Regions from separate parts of the Micromonospora sp. R311 genome, predicted to be linked through region 3. Evidence: riboswitches for the same ligand, from Rfam matches in the RefSeq annotation. Region 3 holds a riboswitch; each other region holds the start of a gene.
What was found. Region 3 has a riboswitch for cyclic di-AMP ahead of AC1WTP_RS25315 (C39 family peptidase). Riboswitches for the same ligand answer to the same signal wherever they lie in the genome.

Region 1 (5,025 bases), on a different contig from region 3:
ACCGAGGTACCAGATCGCCGTCCAGTCCCCCCGCACCTCGGCGACGGCGTACGTCTGGCCGGCCGAGCCCCGGGCGCTGTGGTCCGGGACGTACATCGTGCCCGGCGAGCCGTCCGGGTGCTCGCCCAGGTCCACGGCCAGCGGCGCGTCGTGGCTCGGCGCGCTGCGCAGCAGCACCGCGGACGAGCCGCGCAGCGGGCACGGGTCGCTCACCGGGGGCAGCGGGGTGGGCACCCCCGGCGGCTGCCGCGAGCACCCGGTGAACGCCGGCTGGTTGCCGGCGAACTCGGGGTCGATGGTCACCAGGCCGGTCCGCGGGGTGCCGGTGGACCGGAACGGCGCCTTCAGCAGGTCGAAGTAGTGCGACCAGTCCCAGTACGGTCCCGGGTCCCAGTGCATCCCGGCGACGTTCGCCGCCACCGTGCCGGGGACGTTGTCGTGGCCGATGATGTGCTGTCGGTCCAGCGGGATGTTGAACCGCAGCGCCAGGTGCCGGACCAGCTTGGCCGAGGTGCGGTACATCGCCTCGGTGTACCAGGTGCCGTGGCCGGCGAAGCCCTCGTGCTCCAGGCCGATGGACTTGGCGTTGACGTACCAGTTGCCGGCGTGCCAGCCGACGTCCTTGGTCTTGATGTGCTGGGCGATATGGCCGTCCACCGAGCGCAGCGTGTAGTGCCAGCCCACCCGCTTCGGGTCCTTGACCAGGTTGACGCTGGGCCAGAAGTAGCCCTCGGTGTCGTGGATGACGATGTACTCGAGCTTCTGCTGGGCCGGGCGGTTGCCCAGGTCGTAGTTGCCGTAGTCGCCGGGCCGGGGGCCGTACTTCTGGTACGGAGCCGGGATCCACTCGCAGCCGATGCCGATCGGGCACTCCAGCCCGTCGGGCCGCTCGGCGCGCCGCAGCCCGAGCCGGTGCAGGGCCGACTCGTCGGGGCTGACCGCCCGGGCCGGCAGGGTCACCCGGTGCCCGTCGTCGGTCGTCCGGCTCGCGCCCTCGCGGAGTTGGCCGTACACCTCGTCGGCGAAGGCGGCCGCGGTGTCCTCGGCGCCGGCGCCGGAGTAGCGGGCCACCGCGCCGTACCAGGCCGCCGGGTCGCTGGCCGCGCCGACCGGGCCGCCGAGCTCCCGCTGGTACGCGGCGAGCAGCGCCGCCCCGCCGCGGATGTTGGCGGTCGGGTCGGACCGCAGCGCCTCCGCGCTGGCGCCGGTGAGCGCGGCGGCCGCCTGGAGGGTCTGCAGCGCGGCGTCGCCGGGAGCGGCCGGCGCCGGTTCGGCCGTGGCCGGCGCGGCGACGGCCAACGGCCGTGACTCGTCACCGCGCGGGTCCTCGCCCTCGTCGATGTGGCTGCCACCGGGGAGCGAGGTGACGTGGGCGGCGTCGGTGAGGTGCATCGGGCCGTAGCCGCCACTGGTGCTCGGGGTGCCGGGATGGGTGTCCCAGCGGGACTCGAGGTAGGAGACGGCGAGCAGGACGCTCTCCGGCACGCCGAACTCGGCGGCCGCGGCGGCGTACTGCTGTTGCCGGTCGATCGAGTCGGCGGTGGCGGGACCGCTGGCGGTGAACGGGGTGACCGCCATGGCGAGGGCCGCGGCGGCGGCGAGCAGGGCACGCCTGCTCCTCGATCTCGTGGACAGGTGCATCGGACCCCCTGGTCAGACGGGTGGACGATGCGGCCACCTTCACCCCGGCGCCCGTCCGCCGTCAATACCTTTCCATATATCAACCTCAGAGGAAGAAAACCTTCGAGCCGTCCCCACGAGGGTCGTCGATCCCGCCAGGTACGGAGTGTCACGGCGACACGGGTTGCGGATTGATAACGAGCGTCTCTACTCTGGTCATTCGTCGGCCCGACAACAGCTCCGTCCAACCCGGGCGGTAACGGTCCGGCACCGCCGAATCGCTCGCGAGCGAACCGGGGAACCAGGTAACCCGGGGTGAATCCGCAGTCACTGCGGTAGGGCGACCCCTTCCCGCCCGAACCCGTCAGCTAACCCGGTAGGCGGTACAGGAAGAAGGAGTACGGAGCCCGGTGGCACACCATGCCCCGCGGCCACCGTCGGCACGGTCGGCGTCCGCCGACCCGACGACGGCTGCGCCGCGCCCACGCTGGTCCCGCTTCACCACCGCACTCGCCGCCCTGGTCGGCTTCGCCGTCGTCCTGACCGGCGGCGCCACGGCGGCCCACGCCGAACCCACCGTCGCCGAGATCGAGCGCCAGATCGACGAGGACTGGAACAAGCTCGAACCGATCATCGAACGGCACAACGCCACCCGCCAGGACCTGGCCGCCAAGCGGAAGCAGGCCGACGCCCTGGCCGCCCAGATCAAACCCCTCCAGGCACAGGTCGACGCGGCGATGCAGAAGGTCAGCGCGCTGGCCGTCCGCGCCTACAAGGGCGAGAACGTGCTCACCATCAACGCCGTGCTGGGCAGCAGCTCGCCGGGCGAGGTGGTCGGGCAGCTCGAACTGCTCGACCGGTTCGCCGAGCGCCAGCAGCGGGACGTGCGGCAGGTCGCCGACCTGCGCGACCAGCTGGCCGCCAAGAAGGCGCCGCTGGACGAGATGATCGCCCAGCTCGCCCGGGCCGAGGCCCAGCTGGCGGCGAAGAAGAAGGAGATCAACGCCGAGATCGACCGGCTGCAGAAGCTGCGGCTGCGGGTGTACGGCAACGGCGGCGGCGGACCGCTGCGCCCCGCGCCGTGCCCGGCCGGCTACCCGGGCGGCGCGGCCGGGGTGGCGGTCAAGTTCGCCTGCGCCCAGATCGGCAAGCCCTACGTCTGGGGCGCCGAGGGCCCGAACTCGTACGACTGCTCCGGGCTGATGCTGGCCGCCTGGGCGAAGGCCGGGGTCTCGCTGCCGCACAACGCCGCGCAGCAGCGCGGTGTCACCGCCACGGTCAGCCGGAGCGAGCTGCGCCCGGGTGACCTGGTCTTCTACTACGCCGACCTGCACCACGTCGGGATGTACGTCGGCGGGGGCTGGGTGGTGCACGCCTCCCGCGCCGGGGTGCCGATCAAGATGAAGCGCCTCGACGACGGCCCGATCCACAGCTTCGGCCGGCCGGACTGACGACCGCGTACCACGGAAAGGGGCCCGCTCCGACGCCGGAGCGGGCCCCTTTGCGCGCGGGTCAGCGGGTCGGCCAGGTGCGCCACTGCTGCCAGGAGCGGCTCGGCGTCGGGCCGCGCTGCCCCTGGTAGCGGGAGCCGTAGACGGCCGAGCCGTACGGGTGCTCGGCCGGCGACGAGAGCCGGAAGATGCAGAGCTGGCCGATCTTCATGCCCGGCCAGAGGGTGATCGGCAGGTTGGCCACGTTGGACAGCTCCAGCGTGACGTGGCCGGAGAAGCCGGGGTCGATGAAGCCGGCGGTGGAGTGGGTGAGCAGGCCGAGCCGGCCCAGGCTGGACTTGCCCTCCAGCCGCCCGGCGAGCTGGTCGCCGAGCGAGATCACCTCGAGCGTCGAGGCGAGCACGAACTCGCCCGGGTGCAGCACGAACGGCTCGCCGTCGGGCACCTCGACCACCGAGGTCAGCTCGTCCTGCTGCCGGGCCGGGTCGATGTGCGTGTAGAGGTGGTTGTTGAAGACGCGGAACAGCTTGTCCAGGCGTACGTCGATGCTGGACGGCTGCACCAGCGTGGGCTCGAACGGCTCCAGCGCGAGGGTGCCCGCCTTGATCTCGGTGACCAGGTCGCGGTCGGAGAGCAGCATCGGAACACCATAGCGAAGCGTCCCGGGTGACCTGCGTGTCGGACTAGGTGTTCGTACACGTGTTCGATAGAATGTCCGCATGGCTTCCTGGTCCGAATTCGCCGCTGACGAGCCCCGACTCGCCGACGGGATCCGCCTTCTCATGCAGCAGTACGGGCCGGGCTTCGGCTACCTGGCCACGGTCCGCGCCGACGGCGGGCCCCGGGTGCACCCGGTCTCCCCGGTGATCACCGACGAGGGCCTGTTCTGCTTCGTGGTCGACTCACCCAAACGACGCGACCTGGAGCGCGACGGGCGCTACGCGCTGCACTCCTTCCCGCCCGAGGAGAGCGACGACGAGGCCTACGTCGCCGGGCACGCCCGGCCGGTCACCGACCCGGCCCGGGTCGCCCGGTTGGCCCGCAGCTTCCGGGCCGCCACGCACGTCGACTGGCGGCTGTTCGAGTTCACCGTCGACGTGGCCATGCTCGCCCGCCGCGACCCGGGCGCCGTGGGCGGCCCCGGCAACGGGCACGGCCGGCCCGCCGTCCAGGTCTGGCTCGACCCGGCGGTGCCCGACGCCCGGGACGCCGAGCCCGCGTCGCGCGCGCGCCGGCCCGCCCACGACGCCCACCGCGAGGCCGCCTGAGCCACGAAGACACCGGTGCCGGCTCCGTCGTTCGGAGCCGGCACCGGTGGGTGGTACGTCAGATCAGGCCGCGCGGTACGCGTTCCACGCGGTCAGCATCCGGCTCGCCTGGCCAGCGGTGAACTGGTACATGCACGAGTCGTAGGTGTAGTCCATGAAGTTGGTGATCGGGTCCACGCCCGGGGCCGTGCAGGTGTCCCGCCCGGTCGGGCACTGGAAGGCCGGTGAGGCCTCGGCAGCGGTGTCGCTGACGCCGTCACCCGTGCCCGAGCAGCCGCCCTGGAAGGTGTGGTAGAGGTTCAGCCAGTGGCCGACCTCGTGGGTGCCGGTGTCGCCCTGGTTGTAGTTGGCGGCGGTGCCACCCGGCAGCGACTCGCTCAGCGCGACCACGCCGTCCATGCTGCTCAGCTTCCGCTGCGGGAAGGTCGCCCAGCCGAGCAGGTCGTCGCTCAGTTCGCCCAGGTACACGTTGAGCGTGTTCTTGCCGCCCTCCCGCAGCGAGGTCTTCATCGACCGCTCCGCCGACGAGCCCTGCACGATCGGGTACCACGCCGGGTTGGTCACCCGGTTGATCTTCTGCAGTTGGAAGCTGAACGCGGTGGCCGCGCCTCCGGTCGCTCCGCTGTAGGACTGGTTCAGCACGGTGATCTGCGAGGTGATCATCGAGTCCGGGATGTTGCCGCCGG
Region 2 (5,025 bases), on a different contig from region 3:
GTGAGGAACGTCCAGTTCCGGGTGTTCCCGTTCTCGCCACTCGTCATCGCCATGCCCGCCATGGTATGGCCCGCCGCGCCGAAATTCCGTCTCGCCTCGTCCCCACCGACCGGCCGCACACCGGCGGGCCGGCACGCCGCCGTGGACCCCGCCGCCCCGGGGCGGCACCCGCGATCGGGGGCGTCGCCAGGGTCGGGCGGCGTCGATGGAGCAGGCCGGCCGGGGCGGGCAAGCGTTCGGTGATACATGAAATGCATATCACGCATATCTTGACGTACCTTTGCGCTCGGTGTGACCGTGGTGGCAGCCCGCGCCCGACCTCCGGCCGGGGTTGACCAGGTCGCTTACGTCGAAGGACGAGGTGAGGGGATGAGCCGTCCCGGTTCGCCCGGTGTGCAGCCGGGCTCGTCGCGCGAGTCGGCGGCGGCGGTGCCGAGCACGCCGGCACAGGCGCTCGCCGAGTTGTCCGCCGGCAACCGGAGGTTCGTCACCGGCGTCCCGCGCCATCCCAACCAGGACGCCGGGCACCGCGCCGCGGTCGCCGACGGGCAGCATCCCTTCGCGGTGATCGTGGGCTGCTCCGACTCCCGGCTGGCCGCCGAGATCATCTTCGACCGGGGCCTCGGCGACCTCTTCGTGGTCCGGACCGCCGGGCACACCACCGGCCCCGAGGTGCTCGGCAGCGTCGAGTACGCGGTGACCGTCCTCGGCACGCCGCTGGTGGTGGTGCTCGGGCACGACTCGTGCGGCGCGGTGCAGGCGGCGAAGGCGGCGGTGGAGACGAACGCGCCGCCGGCCGGTCACCTGCGGGCGGTGGTGGACGCCGTCATGCCCAGCCTGCGCCGGGCCGAGGCCGAGGGCGTGGCCGACGTCGACGGGATCGTGGACATCCACATCGCGTGCACCGTCGAGGCGATGCTGGACAGCTCGCCCGTGCTGGCTGCAGAGGTGGCCGCCGGGCGCTGCGCGGTGGTCGGGATGTCGTACCGGCTGGCCGCCGGCGAGGTGCGGACGGTGGCCGCGGTGCCCGGCGACCTGGCCGACCCCGTGGTGGACCCGGCCGCGGCCGTCGCCTGACCGCCACCCCCGCGACCGTCGCCTGACCGCCACCCCCGCGACCGTCGCCTGACCGCCACCCCCGCGACCGTCGCCTGACCGCCACCCCCGCGACCGTCGCCTGACCGCCACCCCCGCGACCGTCGCCTGACCGCCACCCCCGCGACCGTCGCCTGACCGCCACTGCGGCGGCACCGCCGAAGACGGCGCGAGGGCCGTCCCGCCCGGGGAACGGCCCTCGTGTCGCGCCGGCGCGGATGTCGCTACAGCAGCGAGACGTGGACGTGGTCGGTGTGGTTCGACGGCCCGCTGTACGACTTCCAGCCGGTCGCCGGGAACCAGATCTGCCGGTTCCAGATCACGTAGTAGATGCCCAGCCGGTCCGCGTTGCGGATCAGGAACGCGGCGAGGTTGTTGCCGTACATCCGGGTGTCCTTGTTGTGCCAGGGGGCGAAGCCGCTGCGCTGCAACGACCAGTCGCAGGCCCGGCCCTTGGGGTGCTCCCAGGGCCCACCGGGGCGGTAGCAGCCGACAAACCGGTTGAAGCCGGCCCGCTTGACCTCCTTGTACATGTGCAGCGTCCGCGGCGTGATGCAGCCGGAGGTGGTCGGGTCGTTCTCGCTACAGGACTCGGCCTTCCAGTCGCCGTCGGCGGTGCGGCCGGGGGCGACCCGGGCGACCGGCGAGGTGGCCGACACCAGGCCGCCGGTGAAGCCCAGCCCGCCGACCAGCGCCAGCGCCTTCTCCGCGTCCCGCTTGTTCTTGGCCATCAGGTTGGTCTGCTTCTGCTGCTCGCGGATCTCGGCTTCGAGCGCCAACTTCGCCTGCTCGGCGCGGTTCTTGACGGCGTTGATCTTGGCGAGCCGCTTGGCATTGACCATGTTCAGCTCGTCCAGGGCGGTGGCCCGCTCGACGAACGAGTCGGGGCTGTCGGCCTCCAGCAGCATGGCCACGGCGCCGATCCGACCTGTCCGGTACGACTGGGCGGCGATCTGGCTGACCTGCGGGGCGAGCGCGTTCAGCTCGGCCTCCGCCCGGTTGACCTCCAGCGCGAGTTCCAGTTGACGCTTCTTGGACTTCGCCAGCCGGGACTTCGCCTGCGAGTAGTTCCGGTTGGTCGACTCGATGACGTCCGTGATCAGCTTCGAGTCGTCGTCCTCGTGCCCTGAGGGGGTGGGGGGCTTGGGTGCGGCCGAGGCCGGGAGCGGCCCGGCGAGCACGGCCAGGGCCGCGAACACGGCCACCACAGGAGTCACCCAGCGGCGTAGGGGTGCCGTCACAGTGTTCCCTTCCGTCGACCGCCGACCGGGTTAGCTGACGGGTTCGGGGCGGAAGTGGCCCCTACCGCTGTCGCGGACTCACCCCACGTACCTGGGTCCCCGGCTCGCCTCGCGGCGATTGGGCGGCGGCACCGCAGGCGCCGCTGCGCGCCTTCGGCGGTGACCGGCAGCGAGGTTACCCGAGAGTCCACCGGTGGATCTACGTCCCGAAGCCGACTAAATGCGTTATTTCGTAATGGCGGAGGGTGACAGGTGATGCGTTTATCAAGCTCACCGGTCTGGACGGTCACGCTGCGGAGTCTCACCATGCGGTGTCCGTGCTCCTGTCCGGATCGGGCCACCCGGTGGGGGTGGCGGAGGAGGTGTTTCCGGCGCGCGGCGCGGCGAGCGCCCGCAGCGCGTCGGCCCGGTCCGTGGCCGGCCGGGAAACCGGAGGGGTGCCCGACGGCTCGCCGTCGCCGTCGCCGTCCTCGTCGCCGGCGGGGCGCTTGGCGCGGCCGGCCGTGGTCACCAGCGCGGCGAGCGCGGTGGTCAGCGGCACGGCGGCGATCAACCCGAGCGTGGCGACGGCGCTGCGGACGATCTCCTGGGCCAGGAACTCGCTGGTCAGGATCTGGGTCACCGACCGGGAGTCCGCGGTGAGCAGGAGCAGCAGCGGCAACGAGGCGCCGGCGTACGCCAGCACGATGGTGTTGACCGTCGAGGCGATGTGCGCCCGGCCGACCCGGGTCGCCGCGCGGTAGAGCTGGAGCCGGGACAGGCCGGGGTTGGCGTGCGCCAGTTCGGTGACCGTCGCCGCCTGGGTCACCGTGACGTCGTCGAGCACGCCGAGCGAGCCGATGATGATCCCGGCCAGCAGCAGCCCGTGCAGGTCGACGTCGGCCTGGAACATCGACAGCGTGGTCGCGTCCTCGGAGCCGTACCCGGTGAGATGGGTGGCGGCGGTGGCGAGGGTGCCGAGCACTCCGGTGAGCACCAGGCTGCCGAGCGTGCCGAGCACCGCCACCGAGGTCTGCGCGGTCACCCCGTGCGTCAGGTACAGCACCACGAACATGATCAACGCGGCGCCGACGATCGCCACCAGCAGGGGCGACCGGCCGGAGCTGATCCCGGGCAGCACGAAGGCGAGCAGGATGGCGAAGCTGGCCGCCAGGCCGGCCAGCGCGGCGAGCCCGCGCCACCGGCCGAACGCGACGATGGCGGCGGCGAAGAGCACGACCAGCCAGACCAGCGGCTTGCCCCGCTGGTGCTCGGCGATGTTGTAGCTGCTCGCGGTCGGGTCGGCCGGGTCGGTCAGCTCGACCAGGATAATCTCGTCACCCACCGCGACAGTCGGGGCTCCGGGCCCGGTCGGCACCGGCGTCTGCACCTCCCGGCCGGCGTCCGGGCCGTCGGCCACCTTGACGGTGACCGTGCCGCACGGGCCCGCCGCCGGATCGGGCGCCTCCGGTGCCGGCGGGCAGGCCTCGGTCACCACCCGGGTGACGGTGCCGTGGTGGCGGGGCGGGTCGGTGCCCTGGTCGGCCCCGGGGGTGTCGCGGGGCCAGAGCAGCAGGGCGGCGACCACGGTGGCGAGGACGAGCGGGACCACGGCCGCGACGAGGATCCGCCGCACCCGGGGCGGGGCGGACGGAGCGGGACGGGTGTGGTCGGCGCCCATTGAGTGTCTCCCAACGAATCCGGGGCAGGGTACGTGTCGGCGGGCCGGTCGGTTCAGTGGCGCCGGCGGGCCGGCCCGGATCGCGGGCGGGTTCGCCCGAGGGTGGCGACGCGACCACGTACCGTCGACCCGCTGGCCGGCCGTCCACGGGCCGCCGGCGGCGCCGGTGCCCGGTGGGCGCGGGACGAATGGTGCGAGATCCGGAGGGCCATCGTGCCGAATCGTAACCATCCCGGTATCCGGACGCAGGTCGCGTGGGCTGGTGTCGGGCACCTCACCCGGCGGTTGGCCCGCGCGGGCGTCTCCGTTCGGGGATGTTGGAGGCATGGCTGAGCACACCCCGTCCCGCCGGGAAGGCGCGGCGCACGGCGAGCACGATGGGCACGGCGGGCACGGCGGGAACGGCGGGCACGACAAGCACGCCGGGCACGACCCGGAGATGTTCCGCCGCCGGTTCTGGCTCTGCCTGCTGCTCACCCTGCCGGTGGTGGCGACCAGCCACATGGTGATGGACTGGTTCGGTTACTCGCTGGAGTTCCCCGGCCGGTCCTGGGTGGGGCCGGTGCTCGGCTCGGTGGTCTTCTGGTGGGGCGGCTGGCCGTTCCTGGCCGGCGCGGTGCGGGAGGTGCGCGACCGGGCGCCAGGGATGATGCTGCTGGTCGCCATGGCGATCACGGTCGCCTACGTCGCCTCGCTGGCCACCAGCGTGGGCGCCTTCGACCTGGACTTCTGGTGGGAACTGGCCGCTCTGGTCACCATCATGCTGCTCGGGCACTGGCAGGAGATGAAGGCGATCGGGCAGGCGCGTGGCGCGCTCGCCGCGCTGGCCGCCCTGCTGCCCGACGACGCCGAACGGGTCGCCGGGGACGGCCGGGTGGAGCGGATCGCGGTGGCCGAGCTGCGGGTCGGCGACGTGGTGCTGGTCCGGCCCGGCGGCCGGGTGCCGGCGGACGGGCGGGTGGTCGACGGCGCCGCCGAACTGGACGAGTCGATGATCACCGGGGAGTCCCGACCGGTGCCGCGGTCGGC
Region 3 (5,025 bases):
TCGTTCGCCTGCGACCTCGTGCACGTCTTCGTGATGATCACCGTGCTCCGCACCGGTGACCGGGGGACCGGCTTCACCGGGCTGGTGTGCACCGGCGGTGCTCGGCTTCCTGCCCACCGCGCCGGGCGCTGGCCGCGCTGCCGCACCGGCACGTGCCGACGCCGACGATGCGCCGGTTCGCCCCGCGCCGTCCGAACCGGACGGTGCCGGGCGGCGCCGCGGTGCCGGCCACGGAGCGAGGCTTGGTGTCCCGGCGGGCGCCGTGCCGGGCGCAGGCACGCCGGACCAGCGATCGGCGTACGTCGACTCCCGCTGGGGCGTCCACCCTGGTCGGTGCCGTCGGCGCGGCGTCCGGACGACACGCCCGGTGGCGATGCGGGGGACCGGCCCGGACGGTAGCGTGGTCGCCGTGCTTCCCGTCGCGCTCACCTGTCCCCTGTGGTGGGTGGCGCGCTGGGCCGCGCGGCTGACGGCCGGCCTCGCCGTCGCCGTCGCGCTCGCCCTCGGTGCCGGCGCCCCCGGCGCCGTGGCCGCACCGGCCGGTCCGGAGCCGGCGCTGTGCACCGCGGGGGCGGCCGGTCCGGGCGTCCCGGCCCCGCCCGCCGCGGCCCTCGCCGGCGCGTTCGCCGACGCCGGCCCGGCCGGGCACCCGGTCCGGGGCACCGCACCTGCCGGCCCGACCGCGACCGCCGGTCCGGCCCTCGTGCTCGTCGGTTCCGCCGCGCTCGCCGCCGCCGACGAGCAGCCTGCCGCGCTCGCCGGTCCGGCCGCCGGGCCGGAGCCGGCCGCAGCCCCGCCGGCGGTCGTCGCCGGGCCGGCCCCGGCGCCGGCCGGGTCGCTCCCGGCCGCCCGGGCCCCGCGCGCCCCGCCGCACTCCTGATCCGTCCGCGGGGTCGACGCCCCGCCCACGATCCCTGCCCCCGCACCCGTCCGGCCCCGCCACAGCGCCCGGACGCGGCTTCCCGCTTCCGCATCCGCTTTCCCCCGTGAGGTGCCGACCTTGGAGACCGTCCTCTACTACCAGTTCCTGATCGGGGTGCCGCGGGCCGCCGCCATCTGGTCCGGCCTGCTGGTGCTGGCGCTGACCGTGCTCACCGTGCTGGTCGCCCGCCCCGAGCGCCCCACCGACGAGGAGTCCGCCCCGGTCGGGCCGGCCGAGCCCGACCTCGCCGACCTGCGCCGCTACGCCGAGGAGGTGGCTGTCGCGGCGACCCGGGCGGCGCAGACCGCGCGCCGCCGGCGGGCCGACTGGCTCGCCGCGCAGGCGGAGGTCGAGCGCACCTGGCAGGCGTACGACGAGGCGGAGACGGCCGCCCGCCGGTTCCTCGGGGCCGCCGCCCTGCCCGCCCCGCGCACCCCGCGCACGCCGGCCGAGTACGCCGCCCGCGAGCGCTGGCTGCACCACGCGGCGATGGCCGCCCACTGGCGGGGAGAGCTGTCCGCCCGGCAGTTGTCCGACGTGTTCGGCCACCGGGCCGGTTGGGACTCCCGGCGGCACCCGGTCGAGCAGGAGATCGTGCTCGCCCGGGCGGTGCGCGAGCAGCGCCGGGCCGGCTACCGGACGGCCGCCGAGCGGGAGCGGTCGGCGTGGCGGGACGCCGAGTCGGCCGCCGAGGCGGCCCGTGCCCTCGCCGCCGAGGCGTACGCCGCCGCGGCCCGGCTCCGGCCGGGTCGGCTGCCCGCACCGCGTGCCGAGGCGGTGCCGGCGCGTGCCGTCGCCGCGGCCCGCTGGCGGCCGGCGCGGGTGGGCTGATCCGCCGAACTATTCCGGTGACGCCGGTCACAGTGGCCGCGGAATCGGTCATCGGGCTCGTCCCGGTCGATGCCTGTCGACAATTCCGGGTCGACGGCGGTGGCTTGTCCGGTTGTCGACCCGAGATGTCGTCGGAGAGGTCCGTCCCATTGAGTCACGTCAGTGCGCAACTGCCCGCAAAATTGTCGTGCCGGATCAGGTTTACGCAGGTGAACTGGGGTTGGCAGGCTACGGACTGACCAGTAATGTCGGCCCGTCTGGTGCGGTTACCGATCGCAAGAGGCGACGCCGCGCCGACCCGCTCAATCGTGATCACACGAACCGGGGAACCAGTGCACCTTTGGGGTGAATCCGCGGGCCACGGCCCGTGGTAGGGCGTTCTTCCCGCCCGAATCCGTCAGCTAACCCGGTCGGCGGTGTCGGAAGGAGTTCCATCCTCGTGCAGCACGATCCCACCCCTCGCTTGTTCCCCCACCTCCACGGCCCCGCGGTGCCCGCGCCGCTCGCCCCGATCGCGAGCTGACCCGCCGGAAACCGCCCCCGCCCGACAGTCGGGCGCTCCCCTGAGTGGTCACCAACCCGCGGACGAGACGTCCGCGCGGTGGCGCCGGCCTGCCCCCCGGACCTGGCGCCGGTGTGCCGCTCACCCCCCGAGTCCCGTGGAGGAATCCGTGAAGCACCACCTGAAGCGCCAGTTGCGCCGCATCACCACCGACCGCCCCTACCAGGTCGCCGCCGCCTCGGCCGCGGCCCTCGTGCTCGCCACCGGCGCCGGTGCGCTGGCCGCCGGAGCCGACGAGGCCCCGGCCTCGGCGCCGGCCGCGGCCACCGTGGCCGAACTGCGGAACGCGCCCGCCGCCGCCTCGCGGGGCGAGGCCCGGATCGGTGCGGTCCCGTCGAGCGCCGCCCCGTCCAGCGCCGCCGCGTCGGCCGCCGCCTCGTCGGCCGCGCCGAACCCGGACCTGACCCGCAAGCAGAGCACGCCGAAGCCGCCGTCGCGCAAGGTCCTCGACTACGACTACCAGGCGCAGACGACGTACTACAACTGCGGCCCGGCGGCCGTGCGGAACGCGCTCAGCGCCACCGGCATCGAGCGCACCCAGGACGCCCTCGGTGCCCAGCTGGGCACCACCGAGATGGGCACCAACTCCGCCGAGGACACCACCCGGGTGCTCAACGCGGTGGTGAAGGGCAACCCCTACCGGACCCGGATGATCTCCGGCCGCGCCGCCACCCCGGCCCAGATGGACCAGCTCCAGGCCGACGTGGTCCGGGCCATCACCGCCGAGCGCGGCGTCGTGGTGAACATCGCCGGCAGCGCCACCGACACCGCCGGTGGCTGGCACTCCTTCCCGGGCGGGCACTACATCGCGGTGGTGGGCTACGACGACGACGGCCGGCTGGTGAAGATCGCCGACTCGGCGAACCCGGCGACGGCGTCGTACTGGATGACCACCATCGACCTGGCGAACTGGGCCGCGACCCGCGGCTACTCCGCCTGACCGCCACCGTCCCGTCGCACCGTCCGGGCGCCGGTTCCCCACCGGGGGAGCCGGCGCCCGGCGCGTCCCGGCCCGCGGCCCTCGCCCCGGCCGTCCGACCGGTGGCACACTGCGCCCTATGGACTCCGAATCGGATACCCGGGACGGCCGGCGGCCGGTCCTGCTGCTGCTGCACGGCATGGGCGCGACCGGCGAGGTGTGGCTGCCCTGGGCGCCGTTGCTGGAGCGCCGGTGGACCGGCCGGTGGCTGGCGCCGGACCTCGCCGGGCACGGCTGGTCCCCGCCGCTGCCCCGGTACTCCTTCGCCGGGCTGGCCGGGCAGGTCGCCGGCGGCCTCAAGCCGGGTGACCGGCTCGTCGTCCTGGGCCACTCCCTCGGCGGGGTGGTGGGGCTGGCGCTGGCCGCGCGTACCGCCGGGCTGGACGTGGACGCGGTGGTCGGGCTCGGCATCAAGGCGGTCTGGTCGCGGGACGAGCTGGCCCGCGCCGCCGAGCTGGCCGCCCGCCCGGTCACCTGGTTCGCCACCCGGGACGAGGCGGCCCGGCGCTACCTGCGGGTGAGCGGGCTGGCCGGACTGTTCGCCCCGGACCATCCGGTGGTCGAGGCGGGGCTGCGGCAGGTCGACGGCCGCTGGCGGCTGGCGATGGACCCGGCCGCGTTCGCGGTGGGGGAGCCGGACCTGCCCACCCTGCTGGCGGCGGCCGACGTGCCGGTGGTGCTGGCCCGGGGCGAGCGCGACCCGATGGTCTCCGACGCCCAGCTCAAGGAGTTCGGGGTGCCGGTGGTGACCCTGCCCGGCCTCGGGCACAACGCCCACGTCGAGGACCCGGAGGCGGTGCTCGCCCTGGTCGACCCGTACCGCTGAGCCGCGGTTCGCGGCGGAGATCAGGGTGTTGTGCCGCCACGCCCGGCGTCTCCGGGATAACATGCCCGTACGTCCCGGAGTGCGCCGGGAGTCCTGTTTGTCCGGGTGATCCTTTCGCGCCGACCCCGTCGGATCACCCGTAACCACCACCCCTCCTGTCCACATCCGAACGAGGTAGCGCCGCGCCCGGTCCGGGCGCGGCCGCTGTTCGACAGGAGGAAGCCCATGTCCGGGCTGACCACAGAGATGATTCCACCGGCCAGGCCGGTCATCGGCGAGGCCGAGATCGAGGCGGCCGTGCGGGTGCTGCGCAGTGGCCGTGTCGTCCAGGGGCCGGAAGTCGCCGCCTTCGAGGCGGAGTTCGGCGAGCTGGTCGGGGGCCGGCACTGCGTCGCGGTGAACTCCGGCACCTCCGCCCTCCAGCTGACCCTGATGGCCCTCGGGTTCGGCCCGGGCGACGAGGTCATCGTCCCGTCGTTCTCCTTCGCCGCCACCGCCAACGCGGTCCGGCTGGTGGGCGCCCGGCCGGTCTTCGTCGACATCGAACCGGCCAGCTTCTGCCTGGACCCGGCGGCGACCGCCGCGGCGGTCACCCACCGCACCGTCGCGATCATGCCGGTGCACCTGTACGGGCACCCCGCCGCCATGGACCAGATCATGGCGGTCGCCGAACGCCACGGGCTGGCCGTGGTCGAGGACGCCGCCCAGGCCCACGGGGCCACCCTGTCCGGACGGCCGGTCGGCGCGTTCGGCACGGCGGGCTGCTTCAGCTTCTACCCCACCAAGAACATGCACTCCCTGGAGGGCGGCATGGTCAGCACCTCCGACGGCAAGCTGGCCCGTACCCTGCGGCTGCTGCGCAACCAGGGCATGGAGCAGCGGTACGCGAACGAGATCGTGGGCGC
Region 4 (5,025 bases), on a different contig from region 3:
CTCGCCGTCGACCAGGGCGAGGGCGGGCTGGTCGGCCCGGCTCACCACGACGTTCTCGGCGCCGCCGGCGTGCAGGTCGTACATCGCCCGGGTGAGCTGCTCCTCCTCGTCACCGGCGGCCCGGCCGTCGGCGATCAGTTCCTCGTGGCTGACCTTCAGGAAGAACACGCCGCTGTCCAGCACCGCGGCGAGGTGCTCGCCGGCCAGGTCGACCACCACCCGGCCGCCGTTGGCGCCGAGGTCGGCGGCGAAGCGCCGGTAGAGCTCGGCCGGCACCAGCGACGGCTCGTTCGGACCGCTCAGCACGCTCACCGGCGCGCGCAGCCCCTCGCCGAGCGCCAGGTTGTAGAGCTCGTCCAGCTCGTGACGGCTCAGCGGCTGCCCGGGCACGTCCACGATCTCCCGGCGGGCGCCGTCGCGGCGGTCGTGCACGTACCCGCCGCTGCCCGAGTCGCGGACCACCACCTTGAGGTCGACCCCCTCGCCGACCAGCAGCGGCTCCAGCACCTCGCCGATCTCACCGCCCAGCGCGGTGCAGAGCACCACGTCCACGCCGAGCGACATCACCATCCGGGCCTGCCAGACCCCCTGCCCGCCCGGGTGCAGGTGCAGCTCCGGCTGGTCGCTCGGCTGGTCGACGGTCACCGTCAGCCGGGGCGTGGGGGCGAAGACCATCACGTGGCCGCTCATCGGTGGCATCCCGGCATCATTCCGTCCTCCCTGGCCCGGCACGGCGGGTGATCCCGCACCAGCTGACCGTAGCCGCGACGCCGGCCGTCGTCCGCCGGTCCGGCCGGTGCCGGTCGGGGCGTTGCCAGGCGGACCCGGCGTGGGCGACGATCGTCCGACCAGTGACGGTGGGGAGACGGCGTGCTCAGGCAGGATTCCTTCAGCTACACCGTCCAGGCCCGCTGCCCGGTGGCGGAGGCGGCGGCGTTGCTCGCCGACCCGACCCGGCAGGCGGAGCTGCACCCGCTGATCGTCCGGGTCCGCCGGCTGCGGACCCGGCCCGGGGCCCGGGCCAGCTACGCGATCACCGATCGGCTGGCCGCCGGGCCGCTGCGATTCCCGGTCACCTACCGGGCGGACGTGCTGGTCGCCACCGCCGACGAGATCGTCACGATGGCGCGGCAGTGGCCGGCCACGACCGTGCGCAACCGCACCCGGTTGCGGGCCGAGCCGGACGGGGTCCGGATCGACGTGGAGATCACCCTGACCGCGCCGGCGCCGCTGTTCCGGTACGCCTTCGGCCAGGCCCGCTCCGCCCACCTCGGGCTGGCCGCCCGGTTGGGCGCGGTGCTCGACCGCGGCCCGGCCGACCCGCCGCCGGTCGGCTGAGCGGTGCAGCCGGGCCGCAACCGGGATCAGCGGGCCGCCGCCGCGGTCGGGCGGCGCGCGGCCGTGCGGGTGGCCCGCCGCAGCCGGCCCCACGGCTTGTACGTGGAGAGCACGGTCGCGACGATCAGCAGGCTGGTCGACACGGACGGGGCGACCACCAGGTCGATCCGTTCCCGCACCGGGAACGCCGCGCCGGCCTCCCCGGCGTGCCGCAGCGCCGGGGTGAGCACGAACAGCACCAGCCCGGTCATCACGGTGGTGAGCAGGAACTTGACCAGCACCCAGCGGTGCCGCAGCAGGCCCCACGGGGTGAGCAGGGCGCTGGCCACGCCGACCAGCCAGACGGCCACGCTCAGCGGGGCGAAGAGCACGGTGCCGACCAGCGCGGAGATCGGGTAGACGGCGGCCGGGTCGGCGCCGCGCAGCACGGCGACGCCGAGCGTCAGCAGGACCAGGTCGACGCCGAGCCAGCCGAGCGAGGTGACCAGGTGCAGGGTGAGCAGGGCCTTGCGGGCGGGAGGCGGAAGACGGCTCATACCCGACGATGCTGCCGCCGCGCCGGGCTCGGGTCGTCGGGCCGGCGACGACACCCGCGATACGTCCGGGGGCGTAGCCCGGGGCGTGCCGGCACCGCGTCCGGCGTACCCGGTGACCCGCCGTCGGGGCGGGTCACCGGTGCCGGGCGTCAGTACACCGACAGGTGCACGTGGTTGGTGTGGTCGCTGGACGGGTCGCCGCCCGCCCCGCTGTAGGACTTCCACCCGCTGCTGGGCAGCCAGATCTGCCGGTACCAGATCACGTAGAGCACGGCGAGCCGGTCGGAGTTCCGGATGAAGAACGCGGCCAGGTTGTTGCCGTACGTCTTGTCCCCGCCGGTGGCATCCCCGCCGAAGCCGCTCTTCTGCGCCGCGAAGTCGCAGGCCCGGCCCTTCGGGTGCTCGCCCGAGCCGCCGGAGCGGTAGCAGGAGACGTACCGGGTGAAGCCGGCTGCCTTGGCCTGGTTGAGCGCGTGCAGGGTGCGCGGGGTGATGCAGCCGTTGGCCGGGGTCGGGTCGTTGACGCTGCACGACTCGGCCGGCCAGGAGCCGTCGGAGTTGCGCGGGGCCGGCTTGGCCGTCGCGGTGGAGGTGCCCCGGTTGGAGGTGTCCCCGCCGGAGGCCTTCGCGTTGGCCACGGTCAGCGCCCGCTCGGCCTGCTCCTTGCGCTTGGCCATCAGGGTGACCTGCTTGCGCTGCTCGCGGATCTCGCCGTCCAGGGCGAGCTTGGTCCGGTTGGCCTCGTCACGGGTCTCCTGGAGGTCGCGCAGCACCCGGTCCTCGTTGGCCGCGACCGCGTCGAGCGCGGCGGCGCGGTCCATGAAGCCGTCCGGGGAGTTGCTGTTGAGCAGCGCGGACGCCACGCCGAGCCGCCCGGTGCGGTACGCCACACCGGCGATCTCGCCGACCTTGCTGCTGCGTTCGGTCAGCTCGCGCTCGGTGGCCTGGAGCTGGACGCCGAGTTGCTGTTGCCGCTTGACCGACTTGTCCAGCGCGGCCTTGGCGTCCAGGTAGCCCTTGCTGGCCGCCGCCAGCTGGGCGCGCAGGGCGGGGGTGCCGCCCTCCTCGTCCTGGCCGGGTGCGGCGGCGAGCAGGCCGGTGGCCGCCGGGGCGGCGCCGGCCGGTGCGGCGGGCGCGATGGCGCCGCCGAGCGCGAGGGTGATGACGATCAGTGCCGCCACCCGGGCGGCGGTGCGTCGTACAGGTGCCACTACTGGCATACACGTGTCCTTCCGTCAGCCGCCGACCGGGTTAGCTGACGGGTTCGGGACGGAAGATCCCTACCGCTGACGCGGATGCACCCCAGGAACATGGTTCCCCGGCTCGCCCCTGCGGGCGATTAGGCGGCGGCCACCGCCGGCACCGGTGCGTGCCGCCGGGCGGAGGCCGGAGCCGAGCCTACCGGTGCCCGTGTGACCAGTGCAGCGGAAGTGACTGACGGTGCGCACGTGGTCACCGAAAAATCGGGCATAGGGGAACAATACCCACGCAGATTTAAGGTTGTGCTCATTACCACTCAACCGACCCGCAGATCCCAGGGGACGCACCCGGCTCGATCTGCAACGTCGCGTGCTCGATCCGGAAGTCCTGCTGCAGCGCCGCGCGGGCGTCCGCGAGCACCCTGCCGACCTCCGCGCCGGGCGCCATGGTCAGGTGCGCCGAGGCCACCTCCATGCCGGAGGTCAGCGTCCAGACGTGCAGGTCGTGGACGCCGGCCACGCCGGGCACCGCGGCCAGCCGGTCGTGCACCGCGGTGACCTGGAGGTGCTCGGGCGCGGCCTGCACCAGGATGCGCAGCGCGGCCCGCCCCAGCCGCCAGGTGCGGGGCAGGATGAACAGGCCGATGGCGACGGCCACCAGCGGGTCGGCCCACCACCAGTCGGTCAGCGCGATCAGCAGCGCCGCCCCGATCACGCCGAGCGAGCCGAGCAGGTCGCCGAGCACCTCCAGGTACGCCCCCTGCAGGTTGATGCTCTCCCGGGCGCCGGAGCGGAGCAGCGCGAAGGCGGCCACGTTGGCGAGCAGGCCGAGGACGGCCACCGCCAGCATCGGGCCGGCCAGCACCTCCGGCGGGTGGCCGAACCGGCGGATCGCCTCTACCACCACGTAGACGGCGACGCCGGAGAGCAGCACGGCGTTGGCCAGCGCGGCCAGCACCTCGAGCCGGTAGAGCCCGAAGGTGCGCTGCGGGTCGCCGGCCGTGCGTCGGGAGGCGGTGATTGCGGCGAGGGCCATGCCGATGCCGAGCACGTCGGTGAACATGTGCCCGGCGTCGGAGAGCAGCGCCAGCGAGCCGGTGCGGAAGGCGGCCACCGCCTCCACCACCATCAGCGCGGTGAGCAGGCCGAACGCGGCCCAGAGCCGGCCCCGGTGGTGGTGGGCGGCGTGCACCGCCGACCCGTGCTGGTGGTCATGACCTGCCCCCACGCGAACACCCTCCGCCGCCCGTCCGGACCCGGTCAAATATATGCTCACATAGCTATGTATGCAACTGTTGGGCGGGCCGGCACGCCCCGCGGGCGGGCCGCCCCGGCCCTCAGCCGGTCGGGTCGATGGTGGTCAGCCGCTGGGTCGCCCGGGAGAGCGCCACGTAGAGCGTGCGTACCCCGGACCCCGGATCGGCCCGGACCTCGCTCGGCGCGACCAGCACCACCCCGTCGTACTCCATGCCCTTGGCCTCCAGGCTGGTCACCACCTGGAGCCGGGGAGCGCCCAGGCCACCCAGCCAGCCGGCGACCTCGGCCCGGCGCGGCACCGGCGTGATCACGCCGACGGTCCCCTCCACCTCGGCGAGCAGCGCGGAGGCCGCCTCCAGGACGGCGGTCTCCAGCTCCGCCGGCGGCACCACCAGCTCGACCGGGTCGACGCCGGTGGACCGGACCGCGGTGGGCAGCGGCAGGTCCGGGTAGAGCCGGCGGATCTCGGCCGCCGCCACCGCGAAGATCTCCGCCGAGTTGCGGTAGTTGGTGGTGAGCGTGAACTGGTGCCGCTTGCGCCGGCCGAGCGCCTGGTCCCGGGCCCGGGTCAGCTCCTCCGGGTCGCCGGTCCACGCGGTCTGCGCCGGGTCGCCGACCACCGTCCAGGACGCCAGCCGGCCGCGCCGGCCGATCATGCGCCACTGCATCGGCGAGACGTCCTGCGACTCGTCGAC

Region 1: another riboswitch for cyclic di-AMP. It lies ahead of AC1WTP_RS03725 (C40 family peptidase); the one in region 3 lies ahead of AC1WTP_RS25315 (C39 family peptidase).
Region 2: another riboswitch for cyclic di-AMP. It lies ahead of AC1WTP_RS23860 (coiled-coil domain-containing protein); the one in region 3 lies ahead of AC1WTP_RS25315 (C39 family peptidase).
Region 4: another riboswitch for cyclic di-AMP. It lies ahead of AC1WTP_RS20780 (coiled-coil domain-containing protein); the one in region 3 lies ahead of AC1WTP_RS25315 (C39 family peptidase).

What each region holds. Positions count from the first base shown of each region.
Region 1 covers NZ_JBSWCE010000003.1:186,481-191,505, reverse strand. The annotation lists gene AC1WTP_RS03730 (N-acetylmuramoyl-L-alanine amidase) at 1-1,641, opposite strand, end outside; cyclic di-AMP (ydaO/yuaA leader) riboswitch at 1,882-2,018, shown strand; gene AC1WTP_RS03725 (C40 family peptidase) at 2,031-3,071, shown strand; gene dcd (dCTP deaminase) at 3,133-3,711, opposite strand; gene AC1WTP_RS03715 (pyridoxamine 5'-phosphate oxidase family protein) at 3,791-4,339, shown strand; gene AC1WTP_RS03710 (zinc metalloprotease) at 4,403-5,025, opposite strand, start outside.
Region 2 covers NZ_JBSWCE010000029.1:73,098-78,122, forward strand. The annotation lists gene AC1WTP_RS23850 (helix-turn-helix transcriptional regulator) at 1-62, opposite strand, end outside; gene AC1WTP_RS23855 (carbonic anhydrase) at 370-1,077, shown strand; gene AC1WTP_RS23860 (coiled-coil domain-containing protein) at 1,320-2,336, opposite strand; cyclic di-AMP (ydaO/yuaA leader) riboswitch at 2,341-2,471, opposite strand; gene AC1WTP_RS23865 (YibE/F family protein) at 2,638-3,996, opposite strand; gene AC1WTP_RS23870 (heavy metal translocating P-type ATPase) at 4,322-5,025, shown strand, end outside.
Region 3 covers NZ_JBSWCE010000032.1:70,265-75,289, reverse strand. The annotation lists gene AC1WTP_RS25325 (hypothetical protein) at 410-880, shown strand; gene AC1WTP_RS25320 (hypothetical protein) at 992-1,753, shown strand; cyclic di-AMP (ydaO/yuaA leader) riboswitch at 2,043-2,184, shown strand; gene AC1WTP_RS25315 (C39 family peptidase) at 2,413-3,255, shown strand; gene AC1WTP_RS25310 (alpha/beta fold hydrolase) at 3,374-4,120, shown strand; gene AC1WTP_RS25305 (DegT/DnrJ/EryC1/StrS family aminotransferase) at 4,346-5,025, shown strand, end outside.
Region 4 covers NZ_JBSWCE010000024.1:25,079-30,103, reverse strand. The annotation lists gene AC1WTP_RS20795 (1-phosphofructokinase family hexose kinase) at 1-690, opposite strand, end outside; gene AC1WTP_RS20790 (SRPBCC family protein) at 871-1,338, shown strand; gene AC1WTP_RS20785 (hypothetical protein) at 1,365-1,874, opposite strand; gene AC1WTP_RS20780 (coiled-coil domain-containing protein) at 2,024-3,085, opposite strand; cyclic di-AMP (ydaO/yuaA leader) riboswitch at 3,099-3,230, opposite strand; gene AC1WTP_RS20775 (cation diffusion facilitator family transporter) at 3,384-4,301, opposite strand; gene AC1WTP_RS20770 (HelD family protein) at 4,411-5,025, opposite strand, start outside.